Linked DNA regions of Actinokineospora baliensis. The protein of the gene in region 1 binds, or shares a complex with, the protein of each later gene. Links are inferred from orthologs where the notes say so. Each region holds a gene or a part of one and is shown on either strand. Other genes may lie near its edges. The genes, in order: JOD54_RS31885 and JOD54_RS05930.

What was found.
Region 2: the proteins of JOD54_RS31885 (region 1) and JOD54_RS05930 are in contact, whole or in part, in a solved structure (PDB 8BNU), measured with the Escherichia coli proteins. The link is inferred for Actinokineospora baliensis from one-to-one orthologs.

The regions. Positions count from the first base shown.
Region 1 is NZ_JAFBCK010000001.1:7,255,922-7,265,316, forward strand. Bases 3,561-6,543 are described here. They hold JOD54_RS31885 (3-hydroxyacyl-CoA dehydrogenase NAD-binding domain-containing protein), read left to right. Parts: upstream 3,561-3,968; coding sequence 3,969-6,119; downstream 6,120-6,543. Other genes in these bases: JOD54_RS31880 (acetyl-CoA C-acetyltransferase), read left to right, coding at 3,561-3,956; JOD54_RS31890 (lipoprotein), read right to left, coding at 6,160-6,543. Outside these bases: JOD54_RS31870 (fibronectin type III domain-containing protein), read right to left, coding at 1-1,339; JOD54_RS31875 (TetR/AcrR family transcriptional regulator), read right to left, coding at 1,446-2,597; more of JOD54_RS31880, read left to right, coding at 2,742-3,560; more of JOD54_RS31890, read right to left, coding at 6,544-6,717; JOD54_RS31895 (2-oxo-4-hydroxy-4-carboxy-5-ureidoimidazoline decarboxylase), read left to right, coding at 6,818-7,231; JOD54_RS31900 (EAL domain-containing protein), read left to right, coding at 7,664-9,395. UniProt on the Escherichia coli protein: Catalyzes the formation of a hydroxyacyl-CoA by addition of water on enoyl-CoA. Also exhibits 3-hydroxyacyl-CoA epimerase and 3-hydroxyacyl-CoA dehydrogenase activities.
Region 2 is NZ_JAFBCK010000001.1:1,277,075-1,286,441, forward strand. The notes cover bases 3,120-6,074. They hold JOD54_RS05930 (acetyl-CoA C-acetyltransferase), read left to right. Parts: upstream 3,120-3,931; coding sequence 3,932-5,218; downstream 5,219-6,074. Other genes in these bases: JOD54_RS05925 (3-oxoacyl-ACP reductase), read right to left, coding at 3,120-3,859; JOD54_RS05935 (ATP-binding protein), read left to right, coding at 5,321-6,074. Outside these bases: JOD54_RS05900 (RNA polymerase sigma factor), read left to right, coding at 1-183; JOD54_RS05905 (TetR/AcrR family transcriptional regulator), read right to left, coding at 185-844; JOD54_RS05910 (hypothetical protein), read left to right, coding at 921-1,121; JOD54_RS05915 (SCP2 sterol-binding domain-containing protein), read left to right, coding at 1,118-1,702; JOD54_RS05920 (MaoC/PaaZ C-terminal domain-containing protein), read right to left, coding at 1,697-2,518; more of JOD54_RS05925, read right to left, coding at 2,519-3,119; more of JOD54_RS05935, read left to right, coding at 6,075-6,514; JOD54_RS05940 (hypothetical protein), read left to right, coding at 6,803-6,940; JOD54_RS05945 (hypothetical protein), read left to right, coding at 7,655-7,978; monocarboxylate uptake permease MctP, read right to left, coding at 8,046-9,367.

The DNA.
Region 1 (9,395 bases):
CCTCCTTGAGCTCGATGCCGAGGTTGACCGAGTGCTGGTACTCGGAGTCCTCGACCGTGACCCGCGCCCCGGGCAGCCGGGACTGGACCCGCACGTCGTCGAAGGACTCCTCGGGGATGGCGATGGTCATGTCGCCGTCGTCGATGGCGTCGTCGAGGCTCGCGTTGGCCGTGGTGAACGTCTTGCCGTCGGCGCTGACCGCGGTGACCGTGCGCAGGGCGCCGGTCGGCGCGTGGGTGGTCTCGCCGATCACCAGCACCTTGCCGACAGCGGGCGCCTCGGCGGGCGGCGCGGTGAACTCCACCGAGTTCGCGTTCAGGTCGACCAGCGTGGCCAGGGTCGCGTCGGACAGCACTACCGCGTTGTCGGTGTAGCTAAGAGCCGGACCTGCCGTGACGGTCTCGCTCGCGTCCCCTGCTCCTCGCGCGTCGGTCATAGGCGTGACGGTGATGGCGTAGTGGCCCGCCGGGGCGAGGTTGACGAGTTGGTAAGAGGTGGTGTCACGCCCGGACGCCGAGAACGATGCCTGCACACCGTTGTTGTCGGTCGTGTCGACGCGGTAGCCGGTGATGGGGGTGCCGCCGTCGTCCTCTGGTGGCACCCAGCTGACCTCGATCGTCTTGCCGTCGGTACCAACCGGGACGGCCATGACGTCGGTGACCGCCTTCGGCGTGTACGGGGTCGTGGGCGTGGCCTTGGGCCGGTGGTCCCGCAGCTGCGGTTTGCTGACGCCGACGTCGTTCTTGGCCTGCACGGTCACCGTGTACTCGGTGCCGTTCTCCAGGCCGGTAACGGTGGTCTCGTGCACGTCGCCCGCGGTGCCGACCAGGACGTGGCCCGGTTCGAGGATGACGATGTACTTGGTCACCGGGGAACCGCCGCTGTTGGCGGGGTTCCACCGCACGAACAGGCTCCGGTCGCGGCCGAACACGCTGTGGACGGTGGGCGCGAGCGGCTCGGTGGGCGGCCTGGGCTTGACGAACTCCGAGGGTTCCGAACTGGGCGACGTCACGCCGTAGCTGGTCTCCACGGCGGTGACCGAGTAGGCGGTGCTGTTGTCCAGGCCGGTGATGACGCCGTGCGCCGCGTCGACTCCGGGGTCGTTGACGCGCGCGACCGTGACCGTCTGACCGCCGGGTTGGGCGGTGAGCACGACCTTGGCCTCCGGGTCGGCACCCGCGCCGCGGACGAAGGAGACGTCCAGCGCGCCGTTGAGCGGGTAGACCTCGGTGATGGCGGGTGCCTGCACACCGACCGGCATGCCGGCCGCGACGGGAGCCGCGGTGAGCGGGAGGGCGATCGCGGCGAGTAGGCACAGGACGGTGCGGCTGGTGTGCACTGGAACTCCTTCGACGAGGATCCGGCACAGTCACCGTCGCGCGCCCGGGGTGCCCCGAGCGGGACCACCACCTGTCCGAGTGGTCAGAACCGCCCAACAGAGCCGGTCAAGCCTGGAGCACTGCGGCGACCAGGCCAGCCAGCTCAGCCGCGAGGCCGGGGCGGGTCGCGAGTCTGCCGGTTCGGGGGAGGTCGTTGACGATGGTTAGGGCGGCGTGGACGGTTACGCGGGCCGCCGCTTCCGACATAGGTCGGGTTTCTCGTAGTAGGCGGACCCATTCCGCTACATAACCCCGTTGCAGTGCGCGTAGTTCTTTGGCGTCGCGCTCGGAGAGGTTCATCAGTTGGGTCGTATAGACGGCGATGAGGTCGTCTGAGCGCATGACCGTGTCGACATAAGAGCGGGCGAGGCGTCTTAGGGCGTCGGCAGGGGTTGAGGCGGTTGAGAGGGAGTCCTCTAGGCCCCAGCGCAGGCGGTCGGCCATGCGGCGGCTGGCGGCCAAGAGGATGTCGGACTTTGAGGCGAAGTGCCTATAGACGCTCGGGCCTGCGATACCGGTCGCGGCGCCGATGTCTTCCATGCTCACCGAGGGGAAGCCGCGCTCGCGGAACAAGCGGGTCGCAGAGGTCAGCAGTTCTTCGCGCCGGGTTGGGGCTGGGCCGCCGCGCCAGACAGGGGCGGCTACTCCAACGGCTATAGGCGCTCGGATCACTGCTTCGGCAAGGGACGCCAAGAGCTCCGCGAACTCCTCAGTGGGCAGGTCGACCCGGTGGTCGCCGACGCTGCCGTACACGCTCAGGGCCGCGAAGCACAGGAGGTCGGCCTCGCCCGCGTCCAGTGACGGGCGCAACCGGCGGAGCCCGGTCATCCACTGGCCGAGCAGTGCACCCACCCGGCGGCGGATCTCTTTCTGGTCGCCTTGGTGCAGGTGTCGGCCCTGCCACCGCCACAGGGCGGTCAGCGCCCGTTGCTCGATCGAGACCTCGGCGGCGGTCAGCAGCAGCGGCCGCAGGGCCCGCTCCGGGTCGGCCTCGGCCAGCTCGACCGGTTCGGCGAGCCGCTCCGCGAGGCGGTCGATGCCGGTGAGCAGGACGAACCCGAGCACGTCCTGCTTGTTCTGGAAGTGCCGGTACAGCGCGGGCCCGGTCACCCCGGCCGCCGCGGCGATGTCGTTCACGCCGACCGCGTGGTAGCCGCGCTTGCCGAACAGCTCGGCGGCGGCCGAGGCGAGCTCGGCCTTGCGACTGCGCCGGGGCATCGGGCCTCCTCGCGGGGTTCGCGCTGGTCAGGGTGAGAGCGGAGTTACAACGGTAGGGCGAACCCCGATCGTTGACAACCAGTCGTTACCGGCGAGTATGTTAATAGGCATTAGCGCCAGTCAGCTCGAGAGAGGATCGGCAGAGTGAGTACCGAAGCCTTCATCTACGAGGCGATCCGCACGCCGCGCGGGCGCGGCAAGCAGAACGGCTCCCTGCACGGGGTCAAGCCCATCTCGCTGGTCGTCGGCCTCCTCCACGAGCTCACGGCCCGCCACCCCGGGCTGGACCCGGCCACCATCGACGACATCGTCCTCGGCGTGGTGTCCCCGGTCGGCGACCAGGGCTCGGTCATCGCCCGCAGCGCCGCGCTGGCCGCGGGCCTGCCCGACAGCGTCGCGGGCCTGCAGATCGACCGGTTCTGCGCGTCCGGCCTGGAGGCGGTCAACATCGCCGCCGAGAAGGTCCGCGCGGGCTGGAACCAGCTGATCGTCGCGGGTGGCGTGGAGTCGATGTCGCGGGTGCCGATGGGCTCCGACGGCGGTGCCTGGTTCAACGACCCCGAGACCAACTACGACACCTACTTCGTGCCGCAGGGCGTCAGCGCCGACCTCATCGCCACCACCGAGGGCTTCAGCCGCGACGACGTCGACTCCTACGCCGCCGAGTCGCAGCGCCGTGCCGCCGCCGCGTGGTCGGCCGGGTACTTCGCCAAGTCCGTGGTGCCGGTCCGCGACCGCAACGGCGTCACGCTGCTCGACCACGACGAGCACATGCGCCCCGAGTCGACCGTCGAGAGCCTGGGCAAGCTCAAGCCGTCCTTCGCGGGCATCGGCGACTTCGGCGGCTTCGACGCCGTCGCGCTGCAGCGCTACCACCACGTCGAGCGGATCGACCACGTCCACACCGCCGCGAACTCCTCGGGCATCGTCGACGGTTCCGCCCTGGTGCTCATCGGCAACGAGGCCGCGGGCCAGGCGGCCGGGCTGACCCCGCGCGCCCGCATCGTCTCCGCCGCGGTGACCGGTGCCGAGCCGACCATCATGCTCACCGGCCCCACCCCCGCCGCCCAGAAGGCGCTGCGGCTGGCGGGCCTCACCCCGGACGACATCGACGTCTGGGAGCTCAACGAGGCGTTCGCCGCGGTGGTGCTGAAGTTCATGCGGGACATGGGCGTCCCGCACGACAAGATCAACGTCAACGGCGGCGCGATCGCCATGGGCCACCCGCTCGGCGCGACCGGCGCGATGATCACCGGCACCGTCGTCGACGAGCTGGAGCGCCGCGGCGCCCGGCGCGGCCTGGTCACCCTGTGCATCGGCGGCGGCATGGGCGTCGCGACCATCATCGAGCGAGTCTGAGGAGCCATGAGCATGATCGGCTGGGACGTCGACGCCGACGGCATCGTCACGCTGACGATGGACGACCCGAACCAGGGCGCCAACACCATGAACGACCTGTTCCGCACCTCGTTCGCCGAGGTGGTGGACCGGCTGGAGGCGGAGAAGGACGCCATCACCGGCGTGGTCGTCACCTCCGGCAAGAAGACCTTCTTCGCCGGTGGTGACCTCAACCAGCTCATCCAAGCCCGTCCCGAGGACGCCACCGAGATCACCAAGCGCGTCAACGACATGAAGTCCGCGATGCGCCGCCTGGAACAGCTGGGCAAGCCGGTGGTCGCGGCGATCAACGGTGCCGCGCTCGGCGGTGGGTACGAGATCGCGCTGGCCACCCACCACCGGGTCGCGCTGGAGGTCAAGGGCAGCGAGATCGGCCTACCGGAGGTCACCCTGGGCCTTCTGCCCGGCGGCGGCGGCATTACGCGCACGGTTCGGTTGCTGGGCATCCAAAACGCGCTGCTCAACGTGCTGCTCCAAGGGCAGCGGCACAAGCCCGCGAAGGCGCTCGAGCTCGGTCTGGTCGACGAGCTCGTGTCGACACCGGAGGAGCTGCTGGCGTCCGCCAAGGCCTGGGTGAAGGCGAACCCGGAGGCCAAGCAGCCGTGGGACGTCGAGGGGTACAAGATCCCCGGCGGCACCCCGTCGAACCCGAAGTTCGCGGCGAACCTGCCCGCGTTCCCGGCGAACCTGCGCAAGCAGCTCAAGGGCGCGCCGATGCCCGCGCCGCGCAACATCCTCGCCGCCGCGATCGAGGGCGCCCAGGTCGACATCGACACCGCGACCCGGATCGAGACCCAGTACTTCGTGAACCTGGCGGTCGGCCAGGTCGCCAAGAACATGACGCAGGCGTTCTTCTTCGACCTGCAGGCGATCAACAAGGGCAACAGCCGCCCGGCGGGCCAGCCCCAGTACACCGCGCGCAAGGTGGCGGTGCTCGGCGCGGGCATGATGGGCGCCGGGATCGCCTACTCCAGCGCGCGGGCCGGGATCGAGGTCGTGCTCAAGGACGTCACCCAGGAGGCGGCGGACAAGGGCAAGGCGTACTCGGCGGGCATCCTGGCCAAGGCCGTGTCCCGGGGCAAGATCACCCAGGAGAAGGCCGACGAGGTGCTGGCCCGGATCACCCCGACCGCCGACGCCGCCGACGTCGCGGGCGCCGACCTGGTCGTGGAGGCCGTGTTCGAGAGCCCCGACCTGAAGAAGAAGGTGTTCGCCGAGGTCGAGGACCTGGTGGCGGCGGACGCGCTGCTGGGGTCCAACACCTCGACGCTGCCGATCACCGGCCTGGCCGACGGGGTGAAGCGGCAGGAGGACTTCATCGGGCTGCACTTCTTCTCCCCGGTCGACAAGATGCCGCTGCTGGAGATCGTGGTCGGCGAGAAGACCTCCGACGTCGCGCTGGCCAAGGCGTTCGACTACGCGCTGCAGATCAAGAAGACGCCGATCGTGGTCAACGACAGCCGCGGGTTCTTCACCAGCCGGGTCATCGGCACGTTCATGAACGAGGCGCTGGCGATGGTCGGCGAGGGCATCGCCATCCCGTCGATCGAGCAGGCCGGGGCGCAGGCCGGGTACCCGGCGCCGCCGCTGCAGCTGCTCGACGAGCTGACCCTCACCCTGCCCCGCAAGATCCGCGACGAGGCCCGCGCGGCCGTGGAGGCGGCGGGCGGCACGTGGCCCGCGCACCCGGCCAACCAGGTGCTGGACCGGATGGTCGTGGAGTTCGACCGCAAGGGCAGGTCCTCGGGGGCCGGGTTCTACGACTACGCCGACGGCAAGCGGACCGGGCTCTGGCCGGGGCTCGCGGAGGCGTTCGGGTCCGGCGGCACGGAGATCCCGTTCGCGGACATGCAGGAGCGGATGCTGTTCGCCGAGGTCCTGGAAACCGTGAAGTGCTTCGACGAGGGCGTGCTTCGGACGGTGCCGGACGCCAACATCGGCTCCATCTTCGGCATCGGCTTCCCCGCCTGGACCGGTGGCATCATCCAGTACATCAACGGCTACCCGGGCGGGCCCGCTGGCTTCGTCGCCCGAGCCCGCGACCTGGCCGCCCACTACGGCGACCGCTTCCTGCCGCCCGCCTCGCTGGTGGCCAAGGCCGAGAACGGCGAGACGTACGCGTGAGCGCGCGGGGTCCGGTCACCGCGGTGGCCGGGCCCCGTCGTCACGACCTGATCGACTTCTTGGCCAGCAGGTACACCGGCAGGACCGACTCCTCGTAGTTGTCCCGCTTGGCGCGGTCGACGAGCACCAAGATCGTCAGGTTGCCGTCGGTGCGCACGACGAAGGCGCGGTCGATGTAGTCGCCCACCCGCCACGTGGCCTCCGCCGCCGGGAAGCCGCCGATGGTGGCGTCGCGGATCTCGACGTCGGCGTGCTCGTAGCCCGAGTCGATGGTGTCGCGCAGGACCTCGCGCGGCTCCGGGTCCCCGGATCCCTTGTACACCTTGACTTCGCCGTCACTGAAGTTCCCGGTGCCGATCGTGCACTCGAGGTCGAGCCGGAACTGCCCGCCGCCCGACGAGTAGCTCTCCGGCCGCTGCGCCCGCCAGCCCGCGGGGACGTCGAGCACCGCCCCGCTCAGGCAGGACTCGGTGGTCCCGGCAGCAGCGGGGACGTCACCGTCGGCCCACGGATCCGGCGCGTCCGACCCGCACCCGGCGAGCACCACCCCGCCCACCACCAGCCCGACCACCGACAGCACGACAACAGCGGCACGCATACCGGCACCCTAGGGCACCAAGATCACCAGTGGTCGCCGGGCACCGATCAGCGCACTCGGGGGGCTCGATCCGCGCCGGTCGCGGGTGTCTACTGGGGGGATGGCGTCGCTGCTTGAGGTGGTGAACCGGGCGGATGAGGCCGATCTGCTGCGGTGTTGCGGGTCGGCGCGGTGGGTGCGGGAGGTGCGCGCGCAGCGGCCGTTCCGCTCGCTCGACGAGGTGGAGGAGGTCTCCGCCGCGGTGTTGGCCACTCTGGACTGGACCGAGGTGGTGCCGCTGCTCGAGCAGGTCACCCGGGTGCGGCGGCGGTGGCCGGACCTCGGCCGGGGCGAGCTGATCTACGAACACCGGTTCGGGCACCCGTTCGTCCTGTGCGCCGACCAGATGACCAGGGCCGCGGTGCTGGCCAGGCTGCGGCACCGCTCGGGCAACGGCCGGGCGGCGGAGCGGGCGGAGGCGGTCGCCGAATTGGCCAAGGTGGTCGCGGTCCGGTTGCGCGGCTTGGTGCTCTGACCGTCCACAGTGGCCCGTTCCGGGCCAGGTGGCGATCTGCCACGTGGCAGATGATGATCACTCTCGGTGCACCGGAACCGACCAAGGATGACCCGTTCGGACGCGGGGGTTTGTCAGTAATCTGAGGGGCACCATCGCTGAAGCAGAGGTGCTCTCCGTGGCCGAGTCCGCCAGATGGGTTCCCCCGGGCGTGAACGCCGAACCCGCACCGCCGCCTGTCCACCGCGCGCGACCGCCGGGGACACCGCGGGTAGTGCGGTCGGCGGCGTAGCACCGCCGGTGGTGGGGCGACCCACCCGTTTGGACTAAAAATCTCCGGGTTGACTTGGGCCGATGGGGTGGCGCTTGGTACACGTTCGGGTGCACAGTGGTACCTCTGATACCTCTCAGTCAGAACCGGTCGGAACGAATGCGGGCGAGGACTTCTCTGGCGTGGACCGGCTTGAGTTGGCCACCGAGTGGGCCGCCGCGTTGACCACGGTCGTCAGCGCGGGTCGGGCGATGCCCGCGCGCGAGCTCGACGAGCTGATCGCGGGCGTCGTGGCCGATCCGGCGCGCGCGGGCGAGGTCGGTGCGGCACTGGTCGCCGCCGGGTACCGGGACCCGAGGTCGCTGGAGGTCAGCGTGTCCGCGCTCGCCTCCGGCCTGCTCCGACTGACCACAGTGGACGCCACAGCGACCGCACTGGCCGCGTTGGCGAGCGGGTTCGCCGAGGCGGTCGCGGCCAGACCGTCAGACGCGCTGGTACTGGCCGACTTCGAGCGCGACCTGCGCGCCAGCGAGGGCCGTTTCCGAGAGCTGTTCACCACTTCCGCGCTGGGCATGGTGATCTCCGACCTCGACGGCGGATCGGTGCGGGCCAACGACGCGCTCGCGCAGATGCTCGGCCACCGACCGGGCGCGCTGGAGCCGGATTCGGTCGACGAGCTGTTCCACCCGCAGGACCGCGAGCACCTGCGCGAACTCTACGACGAACTCGCCGCTGGCGTGTGCGACTCGCTGCACGAGCGGACCAGGTTCGTCCGCGCCGACGGTGAGCCCACCTGGGTGCGCATCGGCGTGTCGCTGCTGCGCGACCGCGACGACCTGCCCGCGCACCACGTGACCATGGTCGAGGACATCTCCGACCTGTACCTGCTGGAGAACCGGCTCAGCTACCAGGGCACGCACGACCCGCTGACCGGCCTGCCCAACCGGCACGCGTTCCTCGGCAGGCTGGAGGAGGCGTTGAGCGCGGGCGCGGACGTGTCGGTGTTCCACCTCGGCCTCGACGACTTCGCCGTGATCAACGACGGGATCAGCCGGGACGCGGGCGACCACCTGCTGCGCGAGGTGGCCACCCGGTTGCGCGCGGTCGTCGGCGAGCACCCCGGCGTGGTCGCCAGGCTCACCGGCGACGAGTTCGGCATCATGCTCGTGCACGGCCCCGGCGACCTCGACGTCGGCACCTTCGCCGCCGAGATCAACGAGGTGCTCGCCGAAGCGACCTATGTGGACGGTGAAGGCGTCGCGGCGTCGGCCACCATCGCGGTGATGAGCCTGCCGTCGCCGACCAGCGACCCGGACGAACTGCTGCGCGCCACCGACATCGCCAGGCGCAGGCTGAAGCTGCACGGTCGCAGGCAGTGGTGCATGGTCGACCCGGAGCAGAACCTGCGCTACCGCGAGCACTACCGGCTGGCCGCGGGCATCCCCGGCGCCTGGGAGAACGGTGAGCTCGACCTGGACCTGTGGCCGCTGGTGTCGCTGGCCGACCGCGCGCCGATCTCCACGCAGGCGCTGCTGCGCTGGGAGCACCCCAAGTTCGGCACCCTGGGCAGCGACCGCCTCGAGCAGATCCTGCGCGACACCGGCCTGGGTGTCCCCTTGGGACACTGGGTGCTGCACCACGCCGCCCAGGTCGCCTCGGCCGCGTGCTCGGCGCTGTACCTGGAACTCACCCCGGAGCAGGCCGCCGATCCGGACCTGGTCATGGTGGTGCGCCGGGTGCTGGCCGAGACGGGCCTGGAGGCCGACCGGTTAGAACTGGGCATGCCGGTGCAGTCGCTGTGCGCCCCGGACATGCCCGCCGAGGAGAACCTCAACGTCCTGGTCGACATCGGTGTCCGCTCCGTGCTCACCGGCTTCGGCCGCAGCCGGGGCGACCTGGCCTGCCTGGAAGACC
Region 2 (9,367 bases), 6.0 Mb from region 1 along the record:
CTCGCCGCGGTGGCCGGGCTGGAGTCGGTCCCGAGGTATGAGGCGGTGGCGGCCTACTTGCACGAGCGGGACGGGGACGCAGCCTTGGCGGCGCGGTTGTACGCGGAGGCCGCGCGGAATGCGTCGAGCTTGGCCGAACGGGAGTACCTGGTGCGGCAGGCAGCGCGGCTCAACGCAGGCTGAGTTATTCCTCGGTCGGGGTCCAGACGGCGCCGTCGACGAGGTTGCCCAGTCCCATCCAGACCAGGTTCATCAGCCAGGAGGCGACGACCTTCTCGGGGACGCCCGGGTGGTCGAGCCACCAGTCGGCCAGGGATTCGCCCGCGCCGACGAGGGCCGCGGCCAGTGCCTCGGTCGACTTGGTCGCGGACTCGTCGAGGCCGCGGCTGGTGGCCGAGCGCACGAGCAGGGCGTCGACCAGGGTGATCGCCCTGGACCGCATGGCCAGCAGCTCCTCGCTGAACGGCCCGCCCTGCGAGGTGGCCTGCCGGTGCAGCACCCGCCAGCTCTCGCGCTGGTCGCCGACGAAGCGGAAGAAGGCGCGCAGGCCGTGCCAGAGCTGCATGTCCGGGGGGAGCTCGGCGCGGACGCCGCCCGCGATGGCCTCCATCAGCAGCGAGGCCTCGCGCCGGATGCAGGCGGCGAACAGGTCTTCCTTGTGCCCGAGGTAGGCGTAGATCATCGGCTTGGAGACCCCGGCGACGTCGGAGATCTCGTCCATCGACGCGTTGTGGTAGCCGTGCTGGGAGAACACCCGGACGGCGGCGTCGAGGATCTGCCGCTCCCGGACCTCCCTGGGCAGCCGCTTCACGCGCGCCGGTCGACGCTGCTCGTCGACGCTCACGCCGTACCTCCCGCTCCGTCTTGCCCGGCAACCTACCCACCCGTAGCCTACCGTCCAGTAGGTACAGGAGGTGCCCATGCCCGACCTCGGTGCGCTCACGCCGACCGCACTCGTCGAACTCCTCGAACGGCTGACCCCCGAGGACGTCGCCGCGCTGGACATCGACGTCGATGCTATCGGTCGAGCGGTCGACCCGCGCCGACTTGGCCGCGACGACCTCACCGCCCTGCTGCGCACCCTCGGCCGGTTCCCCGAGTTCGCCCTGCCCCGGCCGTGAGCAAGCGACGGCGGTGGCACCGTCTGCCGCCCGCGACCGTGGTCGACCTCGACGGCCTCGCCGATGCCGTCGATCCCGGCAAGCTCACCGCCGGGCAGTTCGTGCAGCTCATGGAGGTCCTGCACATGCTGGGCGATGCCGGGACGGGCGTGGAGCTGTCGGGGATGCGCACCGAGACGTTCCTGCGCTTCCTAGGCCGGGCTTCTCGGGACCAGCTAGATGAGCTGACCGCGCATCTTGAGCTAAGACCCGTCGTGTTCGACGAGCTGTTTCGCCGGATGGCCGACCACCTGTCGTTGGAACGGGCAGGCGGGATCCGCGCTGTCATCCACTGGCGCTTCACCGGCCGCGACGGCGAAGACCGGTTCGAAACGGTGATCTCTGGCGGCCGCTGCACCACCGGGCCCGAACCGACCGCTGACCCCCGCGTCACCATCACCATCGACCCGGTCGACTTCCTCCGCGCCCTCACCGGCGCGGCCACCCTCCCGATGCTGTTCCTCTCCGGCCGGGTCAAGGTCAAAGGCGACATCGCCTTCGCTTCCGGTCTGATCAGCTACTTCGACTTACCTGACCTATAGGAGCGCCGTGATGGTTCCGGTGAGGTGGGGTTTGTCGTTGCGGGGGTTTCGTAGTTGGAAGTGGGTGCCATCGGTGTGGAGGGTGGGGGTGGCGGGGAGGAGTAGGGGGAGTTGGAAGCGGACGTCCACTTCGTAGGTTGGGGGGAGTTTGCCTTCGAGGGCGGCCAAACAGCGCGCTTTGGTCCACATGCCGTGGGCGATGGCTCGGGGGAAGCCGAAGGGGCGGGCGGTGAGCGGGTGTAGGTGGATGGGGTTCCGGTCGCCGGAGACTTGGGCGTAGCGGCGGCCGGTGTCGGCGGGGACCTGCCAGTGGGCAGTGGGGGGCAGGGGAGTGTCGTCGCGGGGGTGGGGGGTGCCGGAGCCTGGGCCGCGGCGGAGGTAGGTGCTGGTGGAGTTCCAGACCAGGGTGCCGCCGGTGTGGGCTTGGGCGATCATGTCGAACTGCGTGCCCTTGGGGTGTGGGCGGCGGTTCTCGACGTGCACGCTCAGGTCCAGGGTGTCCGTGACGAGCAACGGGCGGTGCTGGGTGATCCGGTTGGCGACGTGGACCGTGCCGATAAGCGGGTACGGGAAGTCGGCGTCGGTCATCAGCTTCACCTGCAGTGGGAACGCCAGCACGTGCGGGTAGGTCACGGGCAGCTCATCGGCTAACCGGAAACCGCATACCCGATTGTACTCAGCCAAGTGCTGCGCATCGACGCCTACGCGCAAACGTTCGTAAGAGCGGGTAGGAAGCTCGCCGCCCTTCTTAGTGAGCCCTGCCAACGCCTTCAAGTACAGCGAAGCCAACCGTGGCTCTTCCGCTAAGACCGGCATTCACGCCCCCAGGAGGCTCTGGCCGCACACCCGGACCACGTTGCCGTTGACCGCGCCCGACGCCGGGTTGGCATACCAGGCAATGGTTTCCGCGACGTCCACCGGCAGCCCTCCCTGCGACAGGCTGTTCATCCGCCTGCCCGCCTCGCGGATGAACAACGGCACGGCGGCGGTCATCTTCGTTTCGATGAAGCCGGGCGCGACGGCGTTGATGGTGATCCCACGAGAAGCCAGCACGGGCGCGTAGGCGTTCACCATCCCGATCACGCCTGCCTTGCTGGTGGCGTAGTTCGTCTGCCCGGTGTTACCCGCGATACCGGCGATAGAAGACACCCCGATGATTCGCCCGCCTTCACGCAAGACCCCGTCCGCGAGCAAGGCGTCGTTCACGCGCAACTGGCTGGACAAGTTCACTGCGAGCACGGCATCCCACGCGCCGTCCTTCATGTTGGCCAGCTTCTTGTCGCGGGTGATGCCAGCGTTGTGCACAACAATGTCGACACCACCGTGTCGGTTGCGTAGGTGGTCGACCAGCCGGGCCGGGGCATCCGCTGCCGTTATGTCGAGTTGCAACGTCGAGCCGCCAACGCGGTTCGCGACCGCGGCGAGTTCGTCCCCCTGGGCGGGGATGTCGAGGGCGACCACGTGCGCACCATCGCGACCCAGCACCTCGGCAATGGCAGCGCCGATGCCGCGGGACGCCCCAGTCACCAGGGCGACCTTGCCCGCCAATGGCGCCGCCCAGTCCTCTGGTTCAACCGCGTTTCCGCCGTGGGCACCAACCCGGATCACCTGCGCGTCAACGTAAGCGGACTTGCCAGACAGCAGGAAGCGCAAGGTAGACGCGATGTGCTCCTCAGCACCTGGCTCTACATAGACGAGCTGAGCCGTTGCCCCCCGCACGAGCTCTTTGCCCACCGACCGCACAAACCCCTCTAGAGCGCGCTGGGCGATGAGCTCGTCGGCACTGGCGGTCCGCTCCGGAGGCGTGCCCAGGACGACCACCCGCCCGCAGGTGCCTACCGCGCGCAGCACCGGGTGGAAGAAGTCGTACAGCTCGCGTAGTTGCGAGACGGAGTCGATACCCGTCGCGTCGAACACCAGCGCGCTATAGGTCTTGGGGCCAGCGGTTGTCAGCACCTCGATCCCGGCGGCCTTGCACACCGCACCGATCGGCTCGACCAGCCGCCCACCGGGCGCGGACCCGAGCAGCACCGGGCCGTCGAGCGCCGGGTCGCCCGCCCGGTGGCGGCGCAGCGGCGTCGGGTTCGGCAGGCCGAGCCGCTTGACCAGCACCCGACCGGGGCCGGAGTTGCTGAAGCGCTGGTAGCGGTCGGTCATCTGGCGCACCTCCACAATCTACTCCCGAGTAGGTTACGATGGTAGCGCAGCTGAGACCCCGCGTTCAGGAGGATGCGAATGGCCCCGAGTCGCGTGCGCCCAGTGGCGGTCCTTGGCGGGAACCGCATCCCCTTCGCCCGGTCGAACGGTCCTTACGCGCAGGCGTCCAACCAGGACATGTTCACCGCGGCGCTCGACGGGCTGGTCGCCAGGTTCGGGCTGCGCGGCCAGCGGCTCGGCGAAGTCGCGGCGGGCGCGGTCCTCAAGCACAGCCGCGATTTCAACCTCACCCGCGAGTGCGTGCTCGGCAGCAGCCTGTCCGCCGACACCCCGGCCTACGACGTCCAGCAGGCCTGCGGCACCGGCCTGCAGGCGATCATCCAGGTGGCGAACAAGATCGCGCTCGGGCAGATCGACTCGGCCGTCGCAGGCGGCGTCGACACCACCAGCGACGCGCCGTTGCAGGTCAACGAGGACCTCCGGCGGATCCTGATCTCGCTCAACAACGCCAAGACCGTCGGCCAGCGGCTGCGGCTGATCGCCAAGATCCGACCGGGCCACATCGTGCCGGACATCCCGCGCAACGCCGAGCCGCGCACCGGGTTGTCGATGGGCGAGCACGCCGCGCTGACCGCCAAGCGGTGGGGGATCAGCCGGGAGGCGCAGGACGAACTCGCCGCGGCCAGCCACCAGAAGTTGGCCGCCGCCTACGACCGCGGCTTCTTCGACGACCTGCTCACCCCGTTCCAGCGCCTGAACCGCGACCAGAACCTGCGCCCCGACTCGACGGCCGACAAGCTCGCCAAGCTGAAGCCCGTCTTCGGCGGCGAGGGTGCCACGATGACCGCGGGCAACTCCACCCCGCTCTCCGACGGCGCCTCGGCGGTGCTGCTGGCCAGCGAGCAGTGGGCCAAGGAGCACCGCATCCCGGTGCTGGCCCACCTGACCTTCACCGAGACCGCCGCCGTCGACTACGTCCACGGAGACGAGGGCCTGCTCATGGCCCCCGCCTACGCCGTGCCGCGGCTGCTGGCCCGCGCCGGGCTCGCCCTGGGAGACTTCGACTTCTACGAGATCCACGAGGCCTTCGCGTCCCAGGTCCTGGCGACGCTGGCCGCGTGGGAGGACGTCGAGTTCGCCAAGGACCGCCTCGGTCTGGCCGAACCGCTCGGCTCGATCGACCGGTCGAAGCTCAACGTCAACGGCTCCTCCCTGGCGGCAGGGCACCCCTTCGCCGCGACCGGCGGCCGGATCGTGGCGACCCTGGCCAAGCTGCTCGACGAGCGGGGGTCCGGCCGCGGCCTGATCTCGATCTGCGCGGCGGGCGGCCAGGGCGTCACCGCGATCCTGGAGAAGTAGCCTCCTCTACGCCTTTCTACTTCCAGCTCTAGAGAGACGTAGACCGACGAATCGCCGGGGCAAATATCGGGCTGGCCCTAGACGCGCCGATACGGTCGCGGGATGGACCCGGTGCGCAACCCCTTCGCCCCCGGCGCCGGGCAGCGCCCCCCGGAGTTGGCGGGCCGGGAGCGGGAGCTGCAGGCGTTCGAGGTCGTGCTCGAACGGGTCGCCAGGGGCAGGCCGGAGCGCAGTCTCGTGCTCACCGGGCTGCGCGGTGTCGGCAAGACGGTCCTGCTCGGCGAGCTGCGCTCGATGGCGGTCCGCCGGGGCTGGGGCGCGGGCAAGATCGAAGCCCGGCCGGACGCCGACCTGCGGCGCCCGCTCTCGGCCGCGCTGCACCGGGCGATCCGCGACCTGGCCGTGCGGCACCGGGCGCCGGAGCGGGTCGAGCAGGTGCTCGGCGTGCTCAAGGCGTTCGCGCTGAAGGCGAGCCCGGACGGCGCCAAGCTGCGCGAGCGCTGGCAGCCGGGCATCGATGTGCCCGCCGCCCAGGGCAGGGCTGACTCCGGCGACATCGAGATCGACCTGGTCGAGCTGTTCACCGAGGTCGCGGAGCTGGCCCAGGACGTCGGCACCGGTGTCGCGGTGCTGATCGACGAGATGCAGGACATCGGCGCCGACGACATCTCCGCCCTGTGCGCCGCCTGCCACGAGCTGTCCCAGTCCGGCGCGCCGCTGGTCGTGGTCGGCGCCGGGCTGCCGCACCTGCCCGCGGTGCTCTCGGCGAGCAAGTCCTATTCCGAGCGGCTGTTCCGCTACGTGCGCATCGACCGGCTCGACCGCGAGGACGCCGACCAGGCCGTGCTGGTGCCGGTCGACCGGGAGCGGGCCGAGATCACCCCGGACGCCCTGGCCGCGCTGTTCGAGCGCTCCGGCGGGTACCCGTACTTCATCCAGGCCTTCGGCAAGGCCGCGTGGGACGCAGCGCCAGCCGACCCGATCACCGCCGAGGACGTGCTGGTCGCCGCGCCGGAGGCCGAGGCGGAGTTGGCGGTGGGGTTCTTCGGCTCCCGCTACGAGCGCGCGACGCCCGCCGAGCGGGAGTACCTGCGGGCGATGGCCGAGCTGACCGACGGCAAGGACGAGAGCTCCGGGACCTCCGACATCGCGGTGTTCCTCGGCCGCAAGCCCTCGTCCCTCTCGCCCGCGCGCGACAGCCTGATCAAGAAGGGCCTGGTCTACTCCGCCGAGCGCGGCCGGATCGCCTTCACCGTGCCGCACTTCGGCCGCTACCTGCTGGGGATGGAGGAGTGACGCCGGTTCTGGCGCACTCTTCTCCTATCTAGCCGATTCCCTAGAAAGACCACTACACCGCGATCGGTGATCGCGGTGCGCCCGCGCGCGTTAGCACAGTGTTCGCCAGGTCACAAGAAACCGGACACTATCCGGTGAGCTTCAGGTCACCGCCGATGATTCGTCGGTGTGTGCCCCAGTTCACCGGACAGACGCGTGCAATCTCGGCCCCTAGCGTGCATACTTAGGTCATGCCACTCAGCCAGAGCGGCTACCGAGGTCCTTAGAGGGGATGCAAGAGCAATGAACGTGACCGCGAAGATCCGTGCCCGCCGCGCCGAGGCCCGGACGCGCAAGGCCGTGAACCGCGCGATCGACCAGGCCGCCACGCCGGCGATGCGCCACGAGCTGATCGCCCTGGCGCAGACCCAGAACGTCTGGCGCTGACCCACGAGCTGGGGCTGGAGATGTGATGCAGGGCACATCTCCAGCCCGTTGTAACACCACCGGGGCTCTTCACGATGTTCCGGTTGACCCCGTAGCGCTGGCGGACCCCCGACCTGGCAGCGCTACGGGGTTTCCTTATTTCCCAGGGCTTTCGCCCATTCCCGCCAGGCGGACCCCACCGCCGCCGCCACCGGTCCACCCCGCGCTCGGCCGCCGGGTGAAGTGGCCCGGTTCGACGGGCAGCGAACGGCACCCGATCCGCGCCAGGGCATCGCCCGCGCCGCCGAGCGCACCGGCCCGCGGTCGATCATTGGTCGCCCTAGAGCGACCAACGGAGAGTGACCGTATTTCGCCAATCACCATGGGATTGCTCTGTGCGGATGAACCGGACACCGGCACCGAGCGTCGTCGCACTGCTCCGCCTGGATTGCCTGGTCCGTGCCGGATTGGGCCAAGTGCGCCACCACTACTCCACCCGTTCAGTTCTACAGCCGACGGATGGCGGTTGTCGTAGGCCATCCGCAGTAGCAGTGGGTCATGACATCACCCGATAGGTGAGGCGGATCACAAGGATGCCGCTCACCGACGAACACGCTCCGCTTACCGTCTACTACCCAGTAGTTACCTGCCCGGCACCGTTCGACCGGGAAACTGATCGGTAATCGCAGTACCACGAAGGAGCCTGACACCTTGGCCGTGACAGGAACGGAGTCCGTGGGCACGGACGTCCGCCGCACCCTGCACCTCACCTTCGAAGACCCGGCACTGCAGGTGCCGCCCATGCCACACCACTACGTGGACCGGGCCACCAGTGCCGACGCCGCCGAACCGCACGCGCGCCGCACCCGCCTGCACGACAGAGCGCTGGTGCTCGCCGAACGGTTGCTCGGCGGCTGGGCGCCGACGCTGCACCGGGCGATGTTGCTGGTCGCCTGCGTCGTCGTGGCGCTCGGCGTGCTCGCCGTCGTCGCCGGGGTCGTGCCAGCACTGCTGAGCGCGGCGCTGCTGGTGCTGATGACCGTCCTGCGCCAGCGCTGATCGATGCCGGAAGGGGCGGGTCCGCGCCGGGACCCGCCCCTTCCCCACCTCAGGGCAGCCGCTCGGGTCAGTGCGCGCCGACCGGCCGCAGCTTCGCCGAGTCCTCGTCGACGTGGTAGTCGGCGGGCTCGGTCTGGTCGATGCCGTTGAACACCTTGAGCTTGCGGGCCAGCAGGGTGATCAGCACCGCCACCACCAGGTTTGCCACCAGCGCAACGAACCCGACGTAGATCTGCACCGTCGTGCCACCGAACGGGTGCCAGCCGAACAGGTTCAGCTCACCGAGCTTGAGCGCGGACGCGCCGAAGTGCTTTCGCTTGCCGTCGGCGCTGGGGATGGTGAAGAGCATGATCATTCCCCAGCCCATCCCGGCGATCCACCCGCCGACCAGGCCCCAGATGTGGAACCAGCGGGTGTAGAGCGCGATCGCCACCGCTGGCAGCGTCTGCAGGATCATCACGCCGCCGATGAGCTGCAGGTCGATGGAGAACTGCGGATCGATGAACAGCACGAAGGCCACCGCGCCGAACTTGACCACCAGCGAGGCGAACTTGGCCTGCTTGGCCTCGTCCTTCGGGGTGGCGTCGCGGCGGATGTACTCCTTGTAGATGTTGCGGGTCCACAGGTTCGCCGCCGCGATGGACATGATCGCCGCGGGCACCAGGGCGCCGATGCCGATCGCGGCGAAGGCGACGCCCGCGAACCAGGACGGGAACTGCCCGGCGAACAGGTTCGGGATGATCGTGTTCGTGTCCGGGTTGCCGGTCGCCTGGTTCACCAGCGGCTTGGTCCCCGCGGCGATGGCCACGAAACCCAGCAGTGCCAACAGGCCCAGCAGCAACGAGTACGCGGGCAGCGCGGACATGTTGCGCTTGATCACGTTGCGGCCGCGCGAGGCGAGCACGCCGGTGAGCGAGTGCGGGTAGAGGAACAGCGCCAGCGCCGAACCGAGGGCCAGCGTCGCGTACTGCAACTGGTTGTTGGCGTTGAGCAGCAGCCCGTCGCCTGGGGCAGGCGTCGCCTTGAACTTCTCGTCGGCCGCCTGGAAGATCTCGCCCCACCCGCCGAGCTTGATCGGCAGGTACACCACGGCGACGACGATCACGACGTAGACCAGGATGTCCTTGACGAAGGCGATCAGCGCGGGCGCCCGCAGGCCGGACTGGTAGGTGTAGACCGCCAGGATGACGAACGCGATCAGCAGCGGCAGGTGCCCGACGATGCCGGACCCGTTGAGCCCCAACGTGCGCAGCACCGCCTCCAGCCCGACCAGCTGCAGCGCGATGTAGGGCATGGTCGCCACGATGCCGGTGATCGCCACCAGCAGCGCGAGCACCGAGGAGCCGTAGCGGCCGCGGACGAAGTCGGCGGGTGTCACGTACCCGCGGG